2 regions of the Butyricicoccus sp. AM78-15b2TA genome follow, and region 1 is predicted to be linked to the other one. Evidence: a T-box and tRNA genes for the amino acid it is inferred to sense, from the RefSeq annotation. Region 1 holds a T-box; the other holds one or more tRNA genes.
What was found. The T-box of region 1 lies ahead of pheS (phenylalanine--tRNA ligase subunit alpha). A T-box ahead of a tRNA ligase gene usually reads a tRNA of that ligase, here a tRNA-Phe.

Region 1 (8,745 bases):
GTGGTCGGAATCTTGTCGTAGCCGTACATACGGGCAACCTCCTCGGCTACGTCGCACATACGGTTGATGTCGGTGCGGAAGAACGGCACAACGACCTCGTTGTTCTCGATCTTGAAGCCCAGCTTCTCGAGCAGCTTTACCTGCTCCTCCGTGGACAGCTCCAGACCGAGCAGCGCATTCATCTTGTCCGGCTCGAACGGCAGACGCTTGTGGTTCGGGTCGGAGTTGTCAACGTCGATAATGCCGTCGATGACCTCGCCTGCGCCCAGCTGCTCCACCAGCTCGCACGCACGGTTGACCGCATCGAGGGTCATGCGCGGGTCCAGGCCCTTCTCAAAGCGGCCGGAGGCCTCGGTACGCATGCCGAGCGCCTTTGCGGTGATACGAACGGTAGCACCATGGAAGTTTGCGGACTCGAAAACGACGGTCTTGGTGTCGTCCATAATCTCAGAGTTTGCGCCGCCCATAACGCCTGCAACAGCAACCGGCTTGTCGTTGTCGCAGATGGCGAGCATCTTGTCGTTCAGGTCGTGATCCACGCCGTCCAGAGTCTGGATGGACTCGCCGTTGCGGGCACGGCGGACAACAATGCGGCCATCGGACAGGCACTTGTAGTCGAACGCATGCATCGGCTGGCCGTACTCGAGCATAACATAGTTGGTGATATCAACGATGTTGTTGATCGGACGAACGCCGCAGGCGTGCAGACGCTCGCGCATCCACGCCGGAGACGGCTCGATCTTGATATTCTTGACAATGCGGGCGGTGTAGCGCGGGCACAGGTCGGTGTCCTTGACCTCAACCGACATATACTTGTTGATGTCGCCGCCGACACCCTTTACCTCCGGGGTCTTGACGCTGAACGGACGGTCGAAGGTAGCCGCAGTCTCGCGGGCCAGACCGATCACGCTCAGGCAGTCCGGGCGGTTGGACGTGATCTCAAAATCGGAAACCCAGTCGTCCAGACCGAGCACCTTCTTGATGTCCTCGCCAACCGGGGTGCCGGCGGGCAGGAACAGGATGCCGTTCTCGCACGCATACGGTACGCAGCCGTGGGACAGACCCAGCTCCTGGAACGAGCACATCATGCCGTTGGACGGCACGCCGCGCAGCTTGCCCTTGGTGATCTTCACGCCGCCCGGCAGGGTGGACTTGTGCAGGCAGACCGGGCAAATCTCGCCAACGGACGCAGGCGTTACATTGGGTGCGCCGGTGACGATCTGCACCGGCTCCTCCTTGCCGACATCGAGCTGGCAGATCTTCAGATGGTCGGAGTCCGGGTGATCGACAACCTCGAGGATCTTGCCGGTCACAACGTTGTCGATCTCCGCGCCGAGGTAGTAAACCTCCTCGACCTTGGAGCCGGACATAGTCAGCTTGGCATCATACTCCTTCGGGGTGATGCCGTTCATATCGGTATAATCCGAAAGCCAGGATAATGGCAGTTTCATTGATAGGAACACTCCTTTTGGTGTTATTGTTGTCCGTAGGGCGCGACGACTCGGCGCGCCGTATTTGCCGCCTGCATATACTTACGAGCGGCGCGCCGGGGTCGTCGCGCCCTACGATAATACGTATCGCTTGTAACATGCGGGAGAGTGCGGCGGGATGAGGTCATCCCGCCCTACGGGTGCAGGTTTAGAACTGGTGCAGGAATCGAACGTCGTTCTCATAGAACAGACGGATATCGTCGATCTTGAAGCGGCCCATAACCATACGCTCCAGACCGATGCCGAAGGCGTAGCCGGAGTATTCATTCGGGTCGATGCCGCTCATCTCAAGCACCTTGGGGTGAACCATGCCGCAGCCGAGGATCTCGATCCAGCCCTCGCCCTTGCAGAGCGGGCAGCCTTCGCCGTGGCAGCGGTAGCACTGGATATCCATCTCCGCAGACGGCTCGGTGAACGGGAAGTGATGCGGACGGAAACGAACAACCGTGTCCTCGCCGTACAGCTTCTTTGCAAACAGCTCGAGGATGCCCTTGAGGTCGCTCATGCGGATGCCCTTATCGACAACCAGACCCTCGATCTGATGGAACAGCGGAGAGTGGGTTGCGTCAACGGCGTCCGAACGGTAAACACGGCCCGGCGCAATAATGCGGATCGGCGGCTTGCGCTTTTCCATCGTGCGGACCTGCATCGGAGAGGTCTGCGTGCGGAGCACAACGTTATCCGAAATATAGAAGGTATCCTGCGTGTCGCGTGCCGGATGGTCCTTCGGAATGTTCAGCGCCTCAAAGTTGTAGTGATCCAGTTCAACCTCCGGGCCCTCTGCGATGGAGAAGCCCAGACCGAGGAAAATCTCCTTGAACTCATCGAGCACGATGTTCAGCGGATGCTTTTTGCCGATGACAACGTCCTCACCCGGCAGGGTAACGTCGATGGTCTCAGCCTCCAGCTTCTTCTCGAGCGCAGCCTGCTCGATCAGCTTCTTCTGCTTGTCAATGATGGTTTCGATCTCCGCACGAACGTCGTTGATCAGCTGACCAACAACCGGACGCTCCTCTGCAGCAACGTCCTTCATGCCCTTGAGCAGCGCGGTCAGCTCACCCTTTTTGCCGAGGAACTTAACGCGGGCCTCGTCCAGCGCGCGCGAATCCTTCGCGGCAGCGAGCTGCTCCTTCGCGGTCTGCAAAATGCCTTGCAGCTTTTCTTTCATACCAATTCTCCTTTGGAATATGATTTTGTGATAAAGTGAGGGCGGATAGTTCGTAGGGCGTGACGACCTCGGCACGCCGTCTGAAATCATCAGCTGCCGTTCGATGCGGCGCGCCGAGTCGTCGCGCCCTACGGATATCATCCATTACAGTGGTAATAAAAAACGCCTTCCGTCCCCGTAAAATAGGGACGAAAGGCGTAAAACTTCCGTGGTACCACCCTGATTCCCGAAAAAACCGGGCACTCATTGAACGCCGGTAACGGAGCGTTACTTCGCCGGCGCCTACTGCATCTATTCAGCACCGGTGCTCACAGGGGAACTTCGCGCCATACCTCGATAAACGGCTTGCAGCCATGGGACCGTTCTCTCTGAGAAAGAGGAACACAGCGTTACTTTTCCTGCTCATCGCATTGAAATATTCATAACAGAATAATTAAAACACATTTTGCGGGAAAATGCAAGAGGAAAACCGGATTTTTTCGTTAAAATGAAGATTTAACGTGATGTTTTCCCTTGTTTGGCGGTGCGCCGAGGTCGGCGCACCCTACGAGATAGATTGTACCAATTATTAAACCCGCAGGTGCCGTCCGTAACAACACACAAAAGCGTTGCGCGGCACTGTCATCCCCAGTGGACCCTCTCTTGCCCTACGGGCAATTCACCTTGTGTCGCGCCTGCGTAGAGTAAACCGCCTGTGTAGCAGTAAACTGTCTGGCACTGCGAATAGGTAGAGAAAGGGGAGCACACTGTGCTCCCCTACGGTAGGAAAAATCCTCTGCCGTTCCCCTATTTCGCAGCGGTCACATATAGGAAATCTGCGCCAGACCCTCCAAGGGAAAGGGGAGAAAATCAGAGGGTGGAAACCGCAGGTGTCTACCCTCTTGTGCGCCCGCGCGGCGTCAGCGCACTCCCCGCTGAGGTGCAGCGAAAAACTCTCCGCCCGGAAAGGGCGAACCCGCTTACGCAGTTCGCGTGCCCCGATAAGTCGGTGCAGAAAAGGAGCCGCCCGTTAGGGCGAACCGCCTGCGCAGTTCGTGTACCCCGGTTATCCGGTGCAGAAATGGTCTCTGCCCACCGTTAGAGCATAAAAAAAGGAACCCTTACGGGTTCCTTTTTGAAATCGCTCTTCCTTACCAGGATGCCTTGCGGACACCCGGAATCTGGCCCTTGTAAGCCAGCTCGCGGAAGCAGATACGGCAGATACCGAAATCACGCAGGTAAGCGTGCGGACGGCCGCAGATCTTGCAGCGGTTGTAAGCTCGGCTGGAGAACTTCGGCTTAGCCTGCTGCTTGAGAACCATCGACTTCTTAGCCATTTAACTTCTCCTCCTTACTTCTCAAACGGAGCGCCCATCAGAGTAAGCAGCTCCTTTGCTTCTTCATCGGTATTTGCAGTGGTGCAGATAACGATGTTCATGCCGCGGATCTTGTCGATCTGATCATAGGAAATTTCCGGGAAGATCAGCTGCTCGTTCAGACCCAGAGCGTAGTTGCCACGGCCGTCAAATGCGTTGCCGTTGATGCCGCGGAAGTCGCGTACACGCGGCAGAGCTACGTTGAACAGACGATCCAGGAACTCCCACATACGGTCACGGCGCAGGGTTACCTTAACGCCTACCGGCATGCCGTCACGCAGCTTGAAGTTTGCGATGGACTTCTTAGCGTGGGTGATGATCGGCTTCTGGCCGGAGATCAGGGTGATATCACGGACAATAGCCTCGATAACCTTGGAGTTACCGTTTGCTTCCTTACCGCAGCCGACGTTGATTACGATCTTGTCGAGCTTCGGAATCTGCATTGCGCTCTCGTACTGAAACTTCTTCATCAGAGCAGGCGCAACTTCCGCAGTATACTTTGCTTTCATATTCGGAACCATTTATTGCAACCTCCTCTTCTTAAAGCGTTTCGCCGCAGTGCTTGCACACCGTCAGCTTAGTGCCGTTCTCGGTGAACTTGTGCGCTACACGAGTCGGCTTGTCGCACTTCGGGCATACGCGCATTACCTTGCAGGCACGCAGCGCACCCTCGCGCTCGATGATGCCGCCGGTTTCACCCTGACGGCGGGGCTTGGTGTGGCACTTGATCATGTTCACACCTTCGATTACTACCATACCCTTCTTCGGGTTTACGGACAGGATCTTGCCGCGCTTGCCCTTTTCCTTGCCGGAAAGAACGACTGCGGTGTCGCCCGTCTTAACGTGCAAATTGTTCATTTGTTGGCGACCTCCTTACAGTACTTCCGGAGCAAGCGACAGGATCTTCATGTAATCCTTGTCACGCAGCTCACGAGCGACAGGCCCAAAGATACGGGTGCCGCGGGGGTTTTTGTCATCACGAATGATAACGCCAGCGTTCTCGTCAAAGCGGATATAGCTGCCGTCAGCGCGGCGCAGGCCCTTAACGGTGCGGACGATAACTGCCTTAACGACATCGCCCTTCTTTACGCCGCCGCCCGGGGTGCACTTGCGCACCGAGCAAACAACTACGTCACCGATGTTGCCGTACTTGCGTGCGGAGCCGCCGAGAACACGGATTACCTTCAGTTCCTTTGCGCCGCTGTTGTCAGCTGCACGCAGAAAGCTTTCCTGCTGAACCATGTGCTCTCCTCCTTACTTTGCCTTCTCGATGATCTCGACCAGGCGCCAGCGCTTGTCCTTGGACAGCGGACGGGTCTCCATCACCTTAACCTTATCACCGATGCCACACTCGTTGTTCTCGTCGTGTGCCTTCAGCTTATAGGTGTGCGGAATAACCTTCTTGTACAGAGGATGTGCTACACGATCCTCAATTGCTACGACAATGGTCTTATCCATCTTATCGGAAACGACCTTGCCTACTCGCGTTTTGCGTAATGCTCTTTCGCTCATAATATTCGTTTCCCTCCCTTATGCCTTCTCCGCGATCTGCTTCTCGCGGATAACGGTATTGATACGAGCAATGTCGTGCTTGACTTCATTGATCTTGTTGGTGTTGTCGAGCTGATTGGTAGCGAGCTGCAGACGGAGGTTGAAGAGGTCCTTCTTCAGCTCACCGAGCTTTGCAGACAGCTCCTCAGCCGTCAGTTCTCTGATCTCAGATGCCTTCATCATGCTTCACCGCCATTCTTCTCACGGGCAACGAACTTGGTCTTGCAGGGCAGCTTGTGGCTTGCCAGACGCAGTGCCTCACGAGCAACTTCCTCGGAAACACCTGCGATCTCAAACAGTACACGGCCCGGCTTAACTACTGCAACCCAGTACTCGGGTGCGCCCTTACCGGAACCCATTCGAGCACCGGCCGGATGCTTGGTAACCGGCTTGTCGGGGAAAATCTTGATCCATACCTGACCGCCACGCTTGGTGTAACGGGTCATAGCGATACGGGCTGCCTCGATCTGATTCGAGGTGATCCAGCACGGCTCGGTAGCCTGGATACCGAACTCACCGTTCGATACGAAGTTACCGCGGGTAGCCTTGCCGGTCATACGGCCGCGATGAACGCGACGATACTTAACTCTCTTAGGGAGCAGCATTAACGGTTGCCTCCTTCCTGACGGGGAGCACGACGCTCGCCACGGTTGAAGTCACGACGGCCGCGACGGTCACCGCGACGATCGCGGCGCTCGAATGCCGGCTTCGGAGCTTCAATGGAGCGACCCAGACGCGGACCGCCGTGGAGAACCTCACCCTTGTAGATCCATACCTTAACACCGATGCGGCCGTAGGTGGTCGCAGCTTCAGCAAAACCATAGTCGATGTCCGCACGCAGGGTCTGCAGCGGAATGGTGCCCTCGTGGTAATGCTCGGTGCGTGCGATTTCCGCGCCGCCCAGACGGCCGCCGCAGGAAACCTTGATGCCCTTGGCGCCCATGCGCATTGCACGGCCCATGGACTGCTTCATTGCACGGCGGAAACCGATGCGCTTCTCGAGCTGAGCTGCAATGTTCTCAGCAACCAGGGTAGCGTTGGTGTCCGGGTTCTTGATCTCGATGATGGAGCAGCGAACCTTCTTGCCGTACTTCTTGGTCAGCTCTTCTTCGAGCTTCTTGATGTCCTCGCCGCCGCGGCCGACAACCATGCCGGGACGTGCGCACTGGATCATGATCTTGATTTCGTCGTTCTTGCGCTCGATCTCGATCGCCGGAACGCCTGCGTCGTACAGACGCTTCTTCAGATCCTTACGGATCTCGTAGTCTTCCACGAGGAGGTCGCCGAACACATTGTCCTTAGCGAACCAACGGGAATCCCAATTCTTGATAACGCCGACACGGAGACCGTTCGGATTTACTTTCTGGCCCATTGATTACCCTCCCTTATTCTTTCTCGCCAAGAACCAGCGTGATGTGCGAGGTTCTCTTGAGGATTCTGAATGCACGGCCCTGTGCACGCGGCATAACGCGCTTCATGATCGGACCGGGACCGACGTGAACTTCCTTAACGTAAAGCTTGTCGGTGTTCATGCCGTGATTGTTCTCGGCATTGGCAACTGCGCTCTTGAGGAGCTTCTCCATCGGCTCGCATGCTGCCTTGGGGGTATTCATGATGATGGCCATAGCTTCGCCCGCATCCTTGCCGCGGATCAGATCGCAGATCAGCTTGATCTTTCGCGGGGTCATGCGTACGTTGCGTACAATAGCTCTTGCTTCCATGTTACTTTAACTCCTCCTTACTTGCCGTTATTGGAGGTCTTGCTGCCCGCGTGACCCTTGTAGGTACGGGTGGGAGCAAACTCGCCCAGCTTGTGACCAACCATGTCCTCGGTAACGTATACCGGAACGTGCTTGCGGCCGTCGTGTACTGCGATAGTATGACCGACGAACTCAGGGAAGATCGTGGAAGCGCGGGACCAGGTCTTGAGGACCTTCTTCTCGCCCTTTTCGTTCATTTCAACGACTCTTTTGATAAGCTCAGGAGCCACAAAAGGGCCTTTCTTAACACTTCTGCCCATATTAAGATAACTCCTTTCTTACTTGCCGTTGCGACGACGAGCGATCTGCTTGTCGGTGCGGTGGTTCTTCTTGCGGGTCTTGTAACCCATAGCCGGCTTGCCCCACGGGGTAACCGGAGACGGACGACCGATCGGGCTCTTGCCCTCGCCGCCGCCGTGCGGGTGATCACACGGGTTCATTACAGAACCACGAACGGTCGGGCGGATACCCAGATGACGGGTACGGCCAGCCTTACCCAGCTGTACGTTAGAATGATCAGAGTTACCAACAACGCCGATGGTAGCCTTGCAGTCCAGACGGACGTAACGCAGCTCACCGGAGGGCAGACGAACCATTGCCTTGCCGCCTTCCTTAGCCATCAGCTGAGCGCCGACGCCTGCGGAACGAACCAGCTGTGCGCCCTTGCCCGGGTACAGCTCGATGTTGTGGATCATGGTACCAACCGGAATGTTCTCAACCGGCAGGCAGTTGCCGGGCTTGATGTCGGCATCCTTGGAAGAAACGACCTTGTCGCCGATCTTCAGGCCCTCGGGAGCGAGGATATATGCCTTCTCGCCGTCCTCGTACTGAACGAGAGCGATGTTAGCGGAACGGTTCGGATCGTACTCCAGGGTCTTAACCTCGGCGTAAACGTCGAGCTTCTGACGCTTGAAGTCAATGATACGGTACTTCTTCTTGTTGCCGCCGCCGATGTGGCGAACGGTGATGCGGCCGTAGCTGTTGCGGCCAGCGGTCTTCTTGACCTTTTCGAGAAGGCTCTTCTCGGGCTTCACCTTAGACAGACCCTTGTAGGAAAGCACAGTCATATTTCTGCGCGAGGGCGTCGTCGGGTTGAAAGTCTTGATAGCCATTTGGAATTTCAACTCCTTGATACGTTATTATCGGGGTGGCTTCCCCATACAATTACTTCGTTTGAAAACACGTTTTCAAACGAGAGAGGTTCCACCGCGCACAGCGCGGATGAAACCAAGGCTGCGAAAAGTTCCGACCAGCGAAACTTTTCTTCGCTCTTGTATAAAAACCGTGATACATGCTCCCGGTTTTTATGAATCTGCAAGCAGATTCTATTGAAAACCCGCTTCGCGGGAACACTCAGGCTCGCCTTAGCAGCCGAAGTGGTTTTTACATCATGTTCTCGAAGATCTCGATCTTCTTGGAGT
Region 2 (8,745 bases), on a different contig from region 1:
GGCATAGTTACGGGAGAATGGCTTCATACCGTAAAAAAGAAAGTGCAGCAGCTTTGCAAGGATAAGAAAAAGAATGCTTCAACGGTAGATAAAACTGGAGATTTAGGTGCGGAGCTGTCGCATAAAGCGACTGTGGAAGAAAATGATACTGTACAGGATTTTTTGCAGTTGAAGCCGAAGAAAAAAACGCAGAATCGCTGCTGGCTAAAGTTTTCGGCAAGTTCTGCACAGAGAAAGCCGTATAAACCGAATCAAATACAGCCATATGCATTTGATTATAATAAAGAGAGGCAATGTGCAACTTATTTCTCGGAGAAGCATAAGCCGCGGAAAATACAAGAAGGCGATAAAATCTTTTTGGCATTGCATTCGTGGGATAAGAATGGAAAAGCCTGCCCGATTATTGTAGCGCAAGCGTTTTGCCATGAATTTAAGGAAGAAAACAAATTAGATGAAGATTGCCAATGGCCGTATTTTATTGAGTTGTATAATGAACAAGCCCTTCCGGAAGTAAGCAAGACCATTCAATATGGCGTACCGCTGTATGAGGTGGTGGAAGCATTAGGTACAGATATGTATGCTTCTTCGCAGGGAACGAATAAGCCGTTGGAAACGCTTCTGCGTAGTCATCGGCAACAGGCATATTTGGAATTAACAGATAAAGCGAGAGAATACTTAGAATCGAAATTCAGAGAATAAGTTCCTGAGATGAACGGGAGAGCATAATGGCAAAAAAGAAAACCGACGAACCAAAAGTATATAAAGAACACCCTTCGGTCGATCAGCGCATCACGGACACGCTGCGCGAGAACTACATGCCGTACGCGATGAGCGTTATCGTGTCCCGCGCGATTCCGGAGATTGACGGCTTCAAGCCGTCCCACCGCAAGCTGCTGTACACCATGTACAAGATGGGCCTGCTGAACGGCAACCGCACCAAATCTGCGAACATCGTGGGTCAGACCATGAAGCTGAACCCGCATGGCGATGCGGCTATCTACGAGACCATGGTGCGCCTGACACGCGGCAACGAGGCGCTTCTCATGCCGTTTGTGGACAGCAAGGGCAACTTCGGCAAGGTATACTCGCGCGATATGGCATACGCCGCGCCGCGTTATACCGAGGCCAAGCTGGATGCGTTCTGTGCTGAGCTGTTCCGCGATATCGACACCGACGCGGTGGATTTTGTGGATAACTATGACGGCGAGATGAAGGAGCCGACGCTGCTGCCGACGACCTACCCGAACATTCTCGTGTCCGCGAATACCGGCATTGCGGTCGGCATGGCATCCAATTTCTGCGGCTTTAACCTCGCGGAAGTCTGCCGCACGACCATCGAGCTTATCAAAAATCCCGAGCACGACATCCTTTCCACGCTGCCCGCGCCGGATTTTACCACCGGCGGCGACCTCATCTACGATGAAGCGGAAATGCGTGCCATCTACCGCACCGGACGCGGCTCGTTCAAGGTGCGCGCAAAATGGGCGTACAACAAGAAAGACAACCTGATCGAGATCACGGAGATTCCGTACACGACCACCATCGAGGCCATCATCGACAAGATCGCCGAGCTGGTCAAGAACGGCAAGGTGCGCGAGATTGCCGATGTGCGCGACGAGACCGACCTTTCCGGTCTGAAGATCGCCATCGACCTCAAGCGCGGCACCGACCCGGAAAAGCTGATGGCCAAGCTGATGAAGATGACCACCCTGCAGGACAGCTTCTCCTGCAACTTCAACGTGCTGATCGCAGGCATGCCGCGCGTGCTCGGCGTAGCCGAGCTGCTCGATGAGTGGACAGCGTGGCGCACCGAATGCGTTCGCCGCCGCGTGTTCTTCGACCTCAACAAGAAGAAGGACAAGCTGCATCTGCTGCTCGGTCTGCGCAAAATCCTGCTCGATATCGACAAGGCGATTAAAATCATCCGCGAGACCGAAGAGGACGCAAATGTTATCCCGAACCTGATGGAAGGCTTCGGCATCGACAAAATCCAGGCCGAATTTATTGCGGATATCCGTCTGCGCAACATCAACAAGGAATATATCCTGAAGCGCACGCAGGAGACCGAAGCACTCGAAAACGAGATTAAAAAGCTGGAGGAAATCGTTAAATCCAAGGCGAAAATCCGCAATATCATCATCAAGGAGCTGGAGCAGATCATCAAGAAGTACCCCTCCGAGCGCTGCACGCGCATCATCACCGCGGACAACGTGCAGCAGTTCGACGAGGAGGATCACATCGAGGATTATCCGGTGCTGCTGTTCCTCACCCGTGAGGGCTACTTCAAGAAGATTACGCCGCAGTCGTGGCGTATGTCGCAGGACCATAAGCTCAAAGAGGGCGATGAGGTGTTCTGGACGGCTGAGGCGACCAACAAGAACGAAATTATCTTTTTCACCAATATGCAGCAGGCGTACAAGGCGCACCTGTACGATTTTGAGGACAGCAAGGCGTCTGTGCTCGGTGATTACCTTGCGTCCAAGCTGGAGATGGACGAGGGCGAAATGCCGGTTTATGCCGTCCTGCCGGGTGACTACAAGGGCAGTATGGTCGTTGTGTTCAAAAACGGCAAGGCAGCCCGGTTTTCTATGGAATCCTTCGAGACCAAGACCAACCGACGCCGCCTGACAGGCGCGTACTCGGATAAGGCGCCGGCTGTGGCGTTCTTCCACCCAATCGAGGAGGAGAGCGAGATCACCATGTTCTCGACTGCCAACCGTGCGCTCACGTTCCGCGCGAGCATGCTCGATGTCAAGACAACCCGTTCCACGCAGGGCGTGCAGACCATGGTGCTGCGCGGCAAGCATACCATTACGCGGGCGTGCCGCACTGAGGACGCCGCGCTCAGCGATAACGCGCGCTACCGCTGCCGCAGTATTCCGTCCATCGGTGCATTGCTTACGGATGAGGATCTGCCGGATAAGCAGCTCAAATTGCTTTAATGCGAAACGCAGAGGGTTTCCTCTGCGTTTTTTCTCTTCACCGATTCTGCGGGGGACACGAACTGCCGCAGGCGTGTTCGCTCCTGACGGGCGGAGAGTTTTTCGCTGAACCTCAGCGGGGAGTTGCGCTCTGCGGAGCGCGGGGATTCGCCGCGCCCCGCGGCGGGGCAAGAGGGTAGACACCAAGGTTTCTACCCTCTTAACTCCCACTTCCTTTTGGTATAGTCTGGCGCAGATTGCCGACATGTGACCGCTGCGAAAAGGGGTACGGCAGAGGTTTTTTTCTACCGTAGGGGAGCACAGTGTGCTCCCATGCCGAGACATATTCGCAGTGTCGGATACTGTTCTGCTACACTTGTGGGTTCATCTACGCAAGCGCGGCATGACAGTGCCGCGCAACCCTTTGGCACGTTATACCGGAAGGCACCTGCGAATTTAGGTGTTTGGCACAATTTATCCTCGTAGGTGCTGTCTATCATAACGCGCTAACGAATTGCGCGACACTGTCATGTCGCGCCTGCGGAGAGTTGCCGGTCTGTGTAGCAGTATGTTATCTGACACTGCGAATCGGTTGCGAAAGATACGGAAGAAAAAATCCTCTGCCGTACCTCTTTTTCGCAGCGGTCACATATAGGAAATCTGCGCCAGATTAGGAAGCAAGGGAAAGGTAGGAGTCCAAAGAGGAAGGGAAACCGCAGGTGTCCCTTCCTTTTTGCCCCCGCCGCGGGGCGCGGCACGCTCCCGCCGTCCGCAGACGGCGAATCCCCACGCTGAGGTTCAGCGGAAAACTCCCCGCCCCGTTAGGGCGAACACGCTGACGCAGTTCGCGCCCCCCGCTGGGTCGGTGCAGGAAAAGGTGCCGCCCGCCAGGGCGAACCCGCTGACGCAGTTCGCGCACCCCGCAGGGTCGGTGCAGGAAAAGGAGCCGCCCCGTCAGGGCGAACACGCCTGCGGCAGTTCGCGCCCCCCGCTCAGCCGATGCAGAGAAAAAGAGTGCCGCACACGGACATCTGTCCACCTGTGAAAACTAAATATTTTTACGCTTTACACTATAAAAGCGATGTGCTATAATACAGGGTATAAGAGCGAAAAAACGAATGTAGGGAGGGATAGACCATGAATCGAAAGTTGAAGGACGAGGATATGGACATTCTGTTTCGCGGTATTCTCAAGCTGCAGACAGTCGAGGATTGCTACGACTTTTTTGAAGATCTGTGCACAATCGCCGAGCTGCGTGCCATGGTGCAGCGCTTTCAGGTGGCGCGTATGCTGGACGAGGGACGCATTTACAGCGATATCGTGCAGGAGACCGGCGCGTCCACCGCGACGATCAGCCGCGTGAACAAGTGCCTTGTGTATGGCTCGGACGGCTACCGCAAGATGCTCGACCGGCTCAAGGAGGACGAAACAGCAGAGGAGAGCCATGAATAGTTACGAAACCCTGTCGGAATACTATGACCGCTTCACGGATGACGTGGGCTACGAGGAATGGGCTGACTTTTTCGAGCGCCTGTTTGAGCGGGAGGGCGTAAAGCCATCGCTGGTGCTCGATCTGGCGTGCGGAACCGGCAGTCTGACACGCATTTTGGCGCAGCGCGGCTATGATATGATCGGCGCGGACGCATCGCCGGAAATGCTCATGCAGGCGCTGCAGAACACGCTGGACTGCGAGCCACGTCCACTGCTGCTCAATCAGCGTATGGAGGAGCTGGACCTGTACGGCGCGGTAGACGCGTGCCTGTGCTGTCTGGACAGCGTAAACTACGTCACTGAGCCGGAAGCACTGCAGACCGCCTTCGAGCGCGTACACACGTTCCTCAATCCGGACGGCCTGTTCGTATTCGACATCAACACACCGGAAAAATTCGCCCGCATTGATGGCGAAAGCTATGTCCGCGAGGACGACGGCGTGTTCTGCGTATGGCAGGCGGCGGTCGAGGACGGCCTGTGCGCCTACCAGTTCGATATTTTCGAGCAGGAGGACGATGTGTGGCACCGTGCGCAGGAAACGCACGAGGAGCGCATCTACGAGCCTGCACAGCTGACCGCCATGCTGGAGCGGGCCGGTTTTACCGAGATCAAAACCTATGGCGACCAGTCCTTTGCGCCCGTACAGGGCGGCGAGGACCGCATTTACTTTACAGCACGAAAGAGAGATTAACTTATGAGCGATACGTTACTTCGCGCGATCGCCCGTGATGCGGGCATCCAGATTTGTGCAGCCAGCACGACCGAGCTGGTCGAGCGCGCACACGAAATCCACAGCACCACGCCGCTGGCTACCGCAGCCCTCGGACGAACGCTGACCGCGACTGCCATCATGGGCAGCCAGCTCAAGGTCGAGGACGGCTCCGTGACCGTGCAGATCAAGGGCAACGGCCCGCTCGGCGCGATCGTCTGCGTCGGTGATTCGGACGGCTATGTGCGCGGCTATCTGCAGGACCCGGCTGTCGATCTGCCGCTGCGTGCGGACGGCAAGCTGAATGTAGGCGGCGGTGTCGGCCGCGGCTATCTGATGGTGATTAAGGACATTGGCCTAAAGGACCCGATCACGGGCACGGTTGCGCTCGTCAACGGTGAGATTGCCGAGGACCTGACCCGCTATTTCGCGGAGAGCGAGCAGATCCCGTCTGCGTGCGCGCTGGGCGTGCTCGTGGATACCGACTGCTCGGTCAAGTGCGCCGGCGGCTGGCTCGTGCAGCTCATGCCGGGCGTGAAGGATTCCGACATTGACAAGCTGGAGGCCAATCTGGCAAAGCTGGAGAGCATGACTGCTATGCTTGATAAGGGCATGAGCCTCGAGGACATCATCCGCGCGGTGCTCGATGGCTTTGAGGTAGATTTTCTGCAGACCAGTGAAATCGGCTACCGTTGTGCGTGCAGTCGTGAAAAAGTAGAGCGCGCCCTGATCAGCATGGGAAAAACCGAACTTTGCAAGATGGCGGAAGAACAGGAAAATAGTGAGGTAACCTGCCAGTTTTGCGATAAAATCTATCGTTTCAGCCGCGCAGAGTTGCAGGAACTTTTAACACACGCAACGAAATAAAAAGAAAATAAAAAAACTTTGAAAAAAGTGTTGACATTTGGGCACAGGTTCTGTATAATAAACATCGTCGCTGAGAGATACGAACGAAAACGAAACAGCGACGACGGCCTGGCCCGGTAGCTCAGTTGGTTAGAGCGCTAGCCTGTCACGCTAGAGGCCGTGGGTTCAAGTCCCATCCGGGTCGCCATTCTTCAATCGGAAACGATTGAAGGAATATGCCTCTGTAGCTCAGTCGGTAGAGCAGGGGACTGAAAATCCCCGTGTCGGTGGTTCGATTCCGCCCGGAGGCACCATTTATTCAAATGAGTGTCTGGACACTCATTTGAATAAATCTTACCTTTCGGTTAAGGAATCGAGGCCGTAGCCCTCTAACCTCTGAATTGTCGCTTTGCGACATTGAAATGAGAGCAGGCGGCTCTTAGAAACAATCCGGTGGATTGTTTCAACCGCCGTGGCTTTTGCCGCAGCAAAAGCGATTCCGCCCGTGAGCGTAAAACCCGAAGCGTCCGGTAACTAATCGGCACTGATAAAAATCGCGTTAGCGCGAAAAACTAAATATGCGGCTGTAGCTCATCTGGTAGAGCGCCACCTTGCCAAGGTGGAGGTAGCGAGTTCGAGCCTCGTCAGCCGCTCCACATGGTACCATAGCCAAGCGGTAAGGCGTGGGACTGCAACTCCCTGATCCCCAGTTCGATTCTGGGTGGTACCTCCAAAAGACTGATGTGAAAACATCAGTCTTTTTGTTTTGCACAAAATCACACGAATTTGCACAAATGCAGGTAAAGGTTGACAAATACAGCAGACTGTGTTATATTTCACCTATGGATGCACTATGGCGTCCATGCAATAAAAGGAGGAATTTAATATGACACTCAGAAAGCGACTGATCGCGCTGAGCATGGCGGCAGCCTGCGCAGCAACAGCTTTTGCCGGTGCAGCATTCACCGACCAGAGCAGCATCAAGGTGGACAGCAAGGTAATCGACACCCTGACCGAGAAGAACGTCATCAAGGGCTTTGAGGACGGTTCGTTTCAGCCGGACAAGCTCGTTACCCGTGCCCAGATGGCCAAGATGATGTTCGTACTGCGTACCGGTTCGGATGATGCGTCTTACTACGCAAAGGATATGACCGATACGTTTGCGGATACGGCCGGTACCTGGTCGAACGGCTACGTTAAGTATTGTCAGGCGTACGGCATCGTTTCCGGCAAGTCGAGCACGGTTTTTGCACCGAATGCGTCTGTAACGACGGCAGAAGCCGCAAAAATGCTGCTGGTATACAGCGGTCACGATGTACAGAAGGATGGTCTGACCGGTGCACAGTGGAAGGAAAATACCTTGAAGCTGGCAGATAAAGACGGTCTTTTGGTCTCTGTAAATACAAAGCCGGATGATGCACTCCCGCGTCAGTATGCCGCGCAGATGATTTACAACGCAATCAGCAAATAAACACGCAGCAAAGAAAAGTCCCTCAATCGAGGGACTTTTTTTCATCTTCATAAAATCTAAAGAAATTCCCTGCGGAAAACAACAGAAACCTGTGGTAAGATAGAAGTAACGAAAGGGGGAAGGGAAAATGGAAAAGCTGACTGTTCTGGTGGTGGACGACGACCGCGAAATCGTGGAAAGCATTGCGATATTCCTGCAGGCGGACGGCTATCTGGTGCGCAAGGCGTACAACGGTCTGGAGGCGCTCGACATCGTAATGACCGAGAATGTACACCTTATCATCCTTGACATTATGATGCCCGAGCTGGACGGCATCAAAACCTTATTAAAGGTAAGAGAAAGCAAAAACCTGCCGATCATCCTGCTGTCGGCCAAGAGCGAGGACGCGGACAAAATCCTCGGACTGACCGCGGGTGCGGATGATTACATTACAAAGCCGTTCAACCCGTCCGAACTGGTCGCGCGCGTGAAAAGCCAGCTGCGCCGCTATACCCAGCTGGGCGCAATGCAGATAAAGGAAACGCAGATCGTCATCCGCGGACTGGTGCTCGACACCGAGAGCAAAAGCGTGACGGTAGACGGCGAAGCCGTTCGGCTCACACCGCTCGAATACAAAATACTTGAGCTGCTGTGCCGTCACTCGGGAAGGGTGTTCTCCACCGAGGAGATTTACCGACAGGTGTGGAATGACGATATTGTCAGTGACAACGCCATTGCCGTCCATGTGCGGCACATCCGCGAAAAGATAGAGATCAACCCGAAGGAGCCGCGCTATCTTAAGGTAGTATGGGGCGTCGGCTACAAGATCGAAAGGAGCGAGTGAGTATGAATATCAAGGGGATCTTACGCAGTACGGCAGTAAAGCTTATCGCGTTTGTGTGCATTGTGGGATGCTTTGCAGGTGCGATGTTCATCGGAGAGAACACGATAGCGGGCTTCGCCGCGAACGGCCTTGACCAAATGGTCTATCGCTTTGAGGGTGATTTTGCCGACTCGTCCTATATGCATCAGCAGCTCGGCATAATGTGTGCTGAAATGGCGAATGCGTTTGAGGATGGCATGGACGCAGCGGAATTCAGCAGGCAGCATACGGATTTTGCGGGAAACTATTTCGGCCGTATGGGCGATAAAACGGTCGGCGATGACACGCTGACCGAAGCCGCGGCAAAAAAATCTGCGTTTTACATGATCACACGGCCGGGTGGCAATGTGCAGTCCAACGTGGGAATGTACTACGGCTATCCGCTTGCGGTTTACGATGAGGAGACGGGCAGTTACGGCTACTACACCGAGGAGGATGCGGCAGA

Region 2: it has a tRNA-Phe gene. The T-box ahead of pheS (phenylalanine--tRNA ligase subunit alpha) is inferred to sense a tRNA for this amino acid. The anticodon was not compared.

The regions. Positions count from the first base shown of each region.
Region 1 is NZ_JAQEHY010000007.1:113,846-122,590, reverse strand. It holds gene pheT (phenylalanine--tRNA ligase subunit beta) at 1-1,451, opposite strand, end outside; gene pheS (phenylalanine--tRNA ligase subunit alpha) at 1,639-2,658, opposite strand; T-box leader at 2,840-3,073, opposite strand; gene PGS25_RS08850 (type Z 30S ribosomal protein S14) at 3,789-3,974, opposite strand; gene rplE (50S ribosomal protein L5) at 3,989-4,534, opposite strand; gene rplX (50S ribosomal protein L24) at 4,554-4,871, opposite strand; gene rplN (50S ribosomal protein L14) at 4,887-5,255, opposite strand; gene rpsQ (30S ribosomal protein S17) at 5,268-5,525, opposite strand; gene rpmC (50S ribosomal protein L29) at 5,544-5,744, opposite strand; gene rplP (50S ribosomal protein L16) at 5,744-6,169, opposite strand; gene rpsC (30S ribosomal protein S3) at 6,169-6,936, opposite strand; gene rplV (50S ribosomal protein L22) at 6,950-7,285, opposite strand; gene rpsS (30S ribosomal protein S19) at 7,303-7,584, opposite strand; gene rplB (50S ribosomal protein L2) at 7,603-8,436, opposite strand; gene rplW (50S ribosomal protein L23) at 8,708-8,745, opposite strand, start outside.
Region 2 is NZ_JAQEHY010000002.1:255,743-264,487, forward strand. It holds gene PGS25_RS03215 (phospholipase D family protein) at 1-699, shown strand, start outside; gene PGS25_RS03220 (DNA gyrase/topoisomerase IV subunit A) at 726-2,942, shown strand; gene PGS25_RS03225 (YerC/YecD family TrpR-related protein) at 4,059-4,373, shown strand; gene PGS25_RS03230 (class I SAM-dependent DNA methyltransferase) at 4,366-5,103, shown strand; gene hslO (Hsp33 family molecular chaperone HslO) at 5,107-5,988, shown strand; tRNA gene PGS25_RS03240 (tRNA-Asp) at 6,099-6,175, shown strand; tRNA gene PGS25_RS03245 (tRNA-Phe) at 6,206-6,281, shown strand; tRNA gene PGS25_RS03250 (tRNA-Gly) at 6,548-6,623, shown strand; tRNA gene PGS25_RS03255 (tRNA-Cys) at 6,627-6,700, shown strand; gene PGS25_RS03260 (S-layer homology domain-containing protein) at 6,854-7,438, shown strand; gene PGS25_RS03265 (response regulator transcription factor) at 7,575-8,261, shown strand; gene PGS25_RS03270 (sensor histidine kinase) at 8,264-8,745, shown strand, end outside.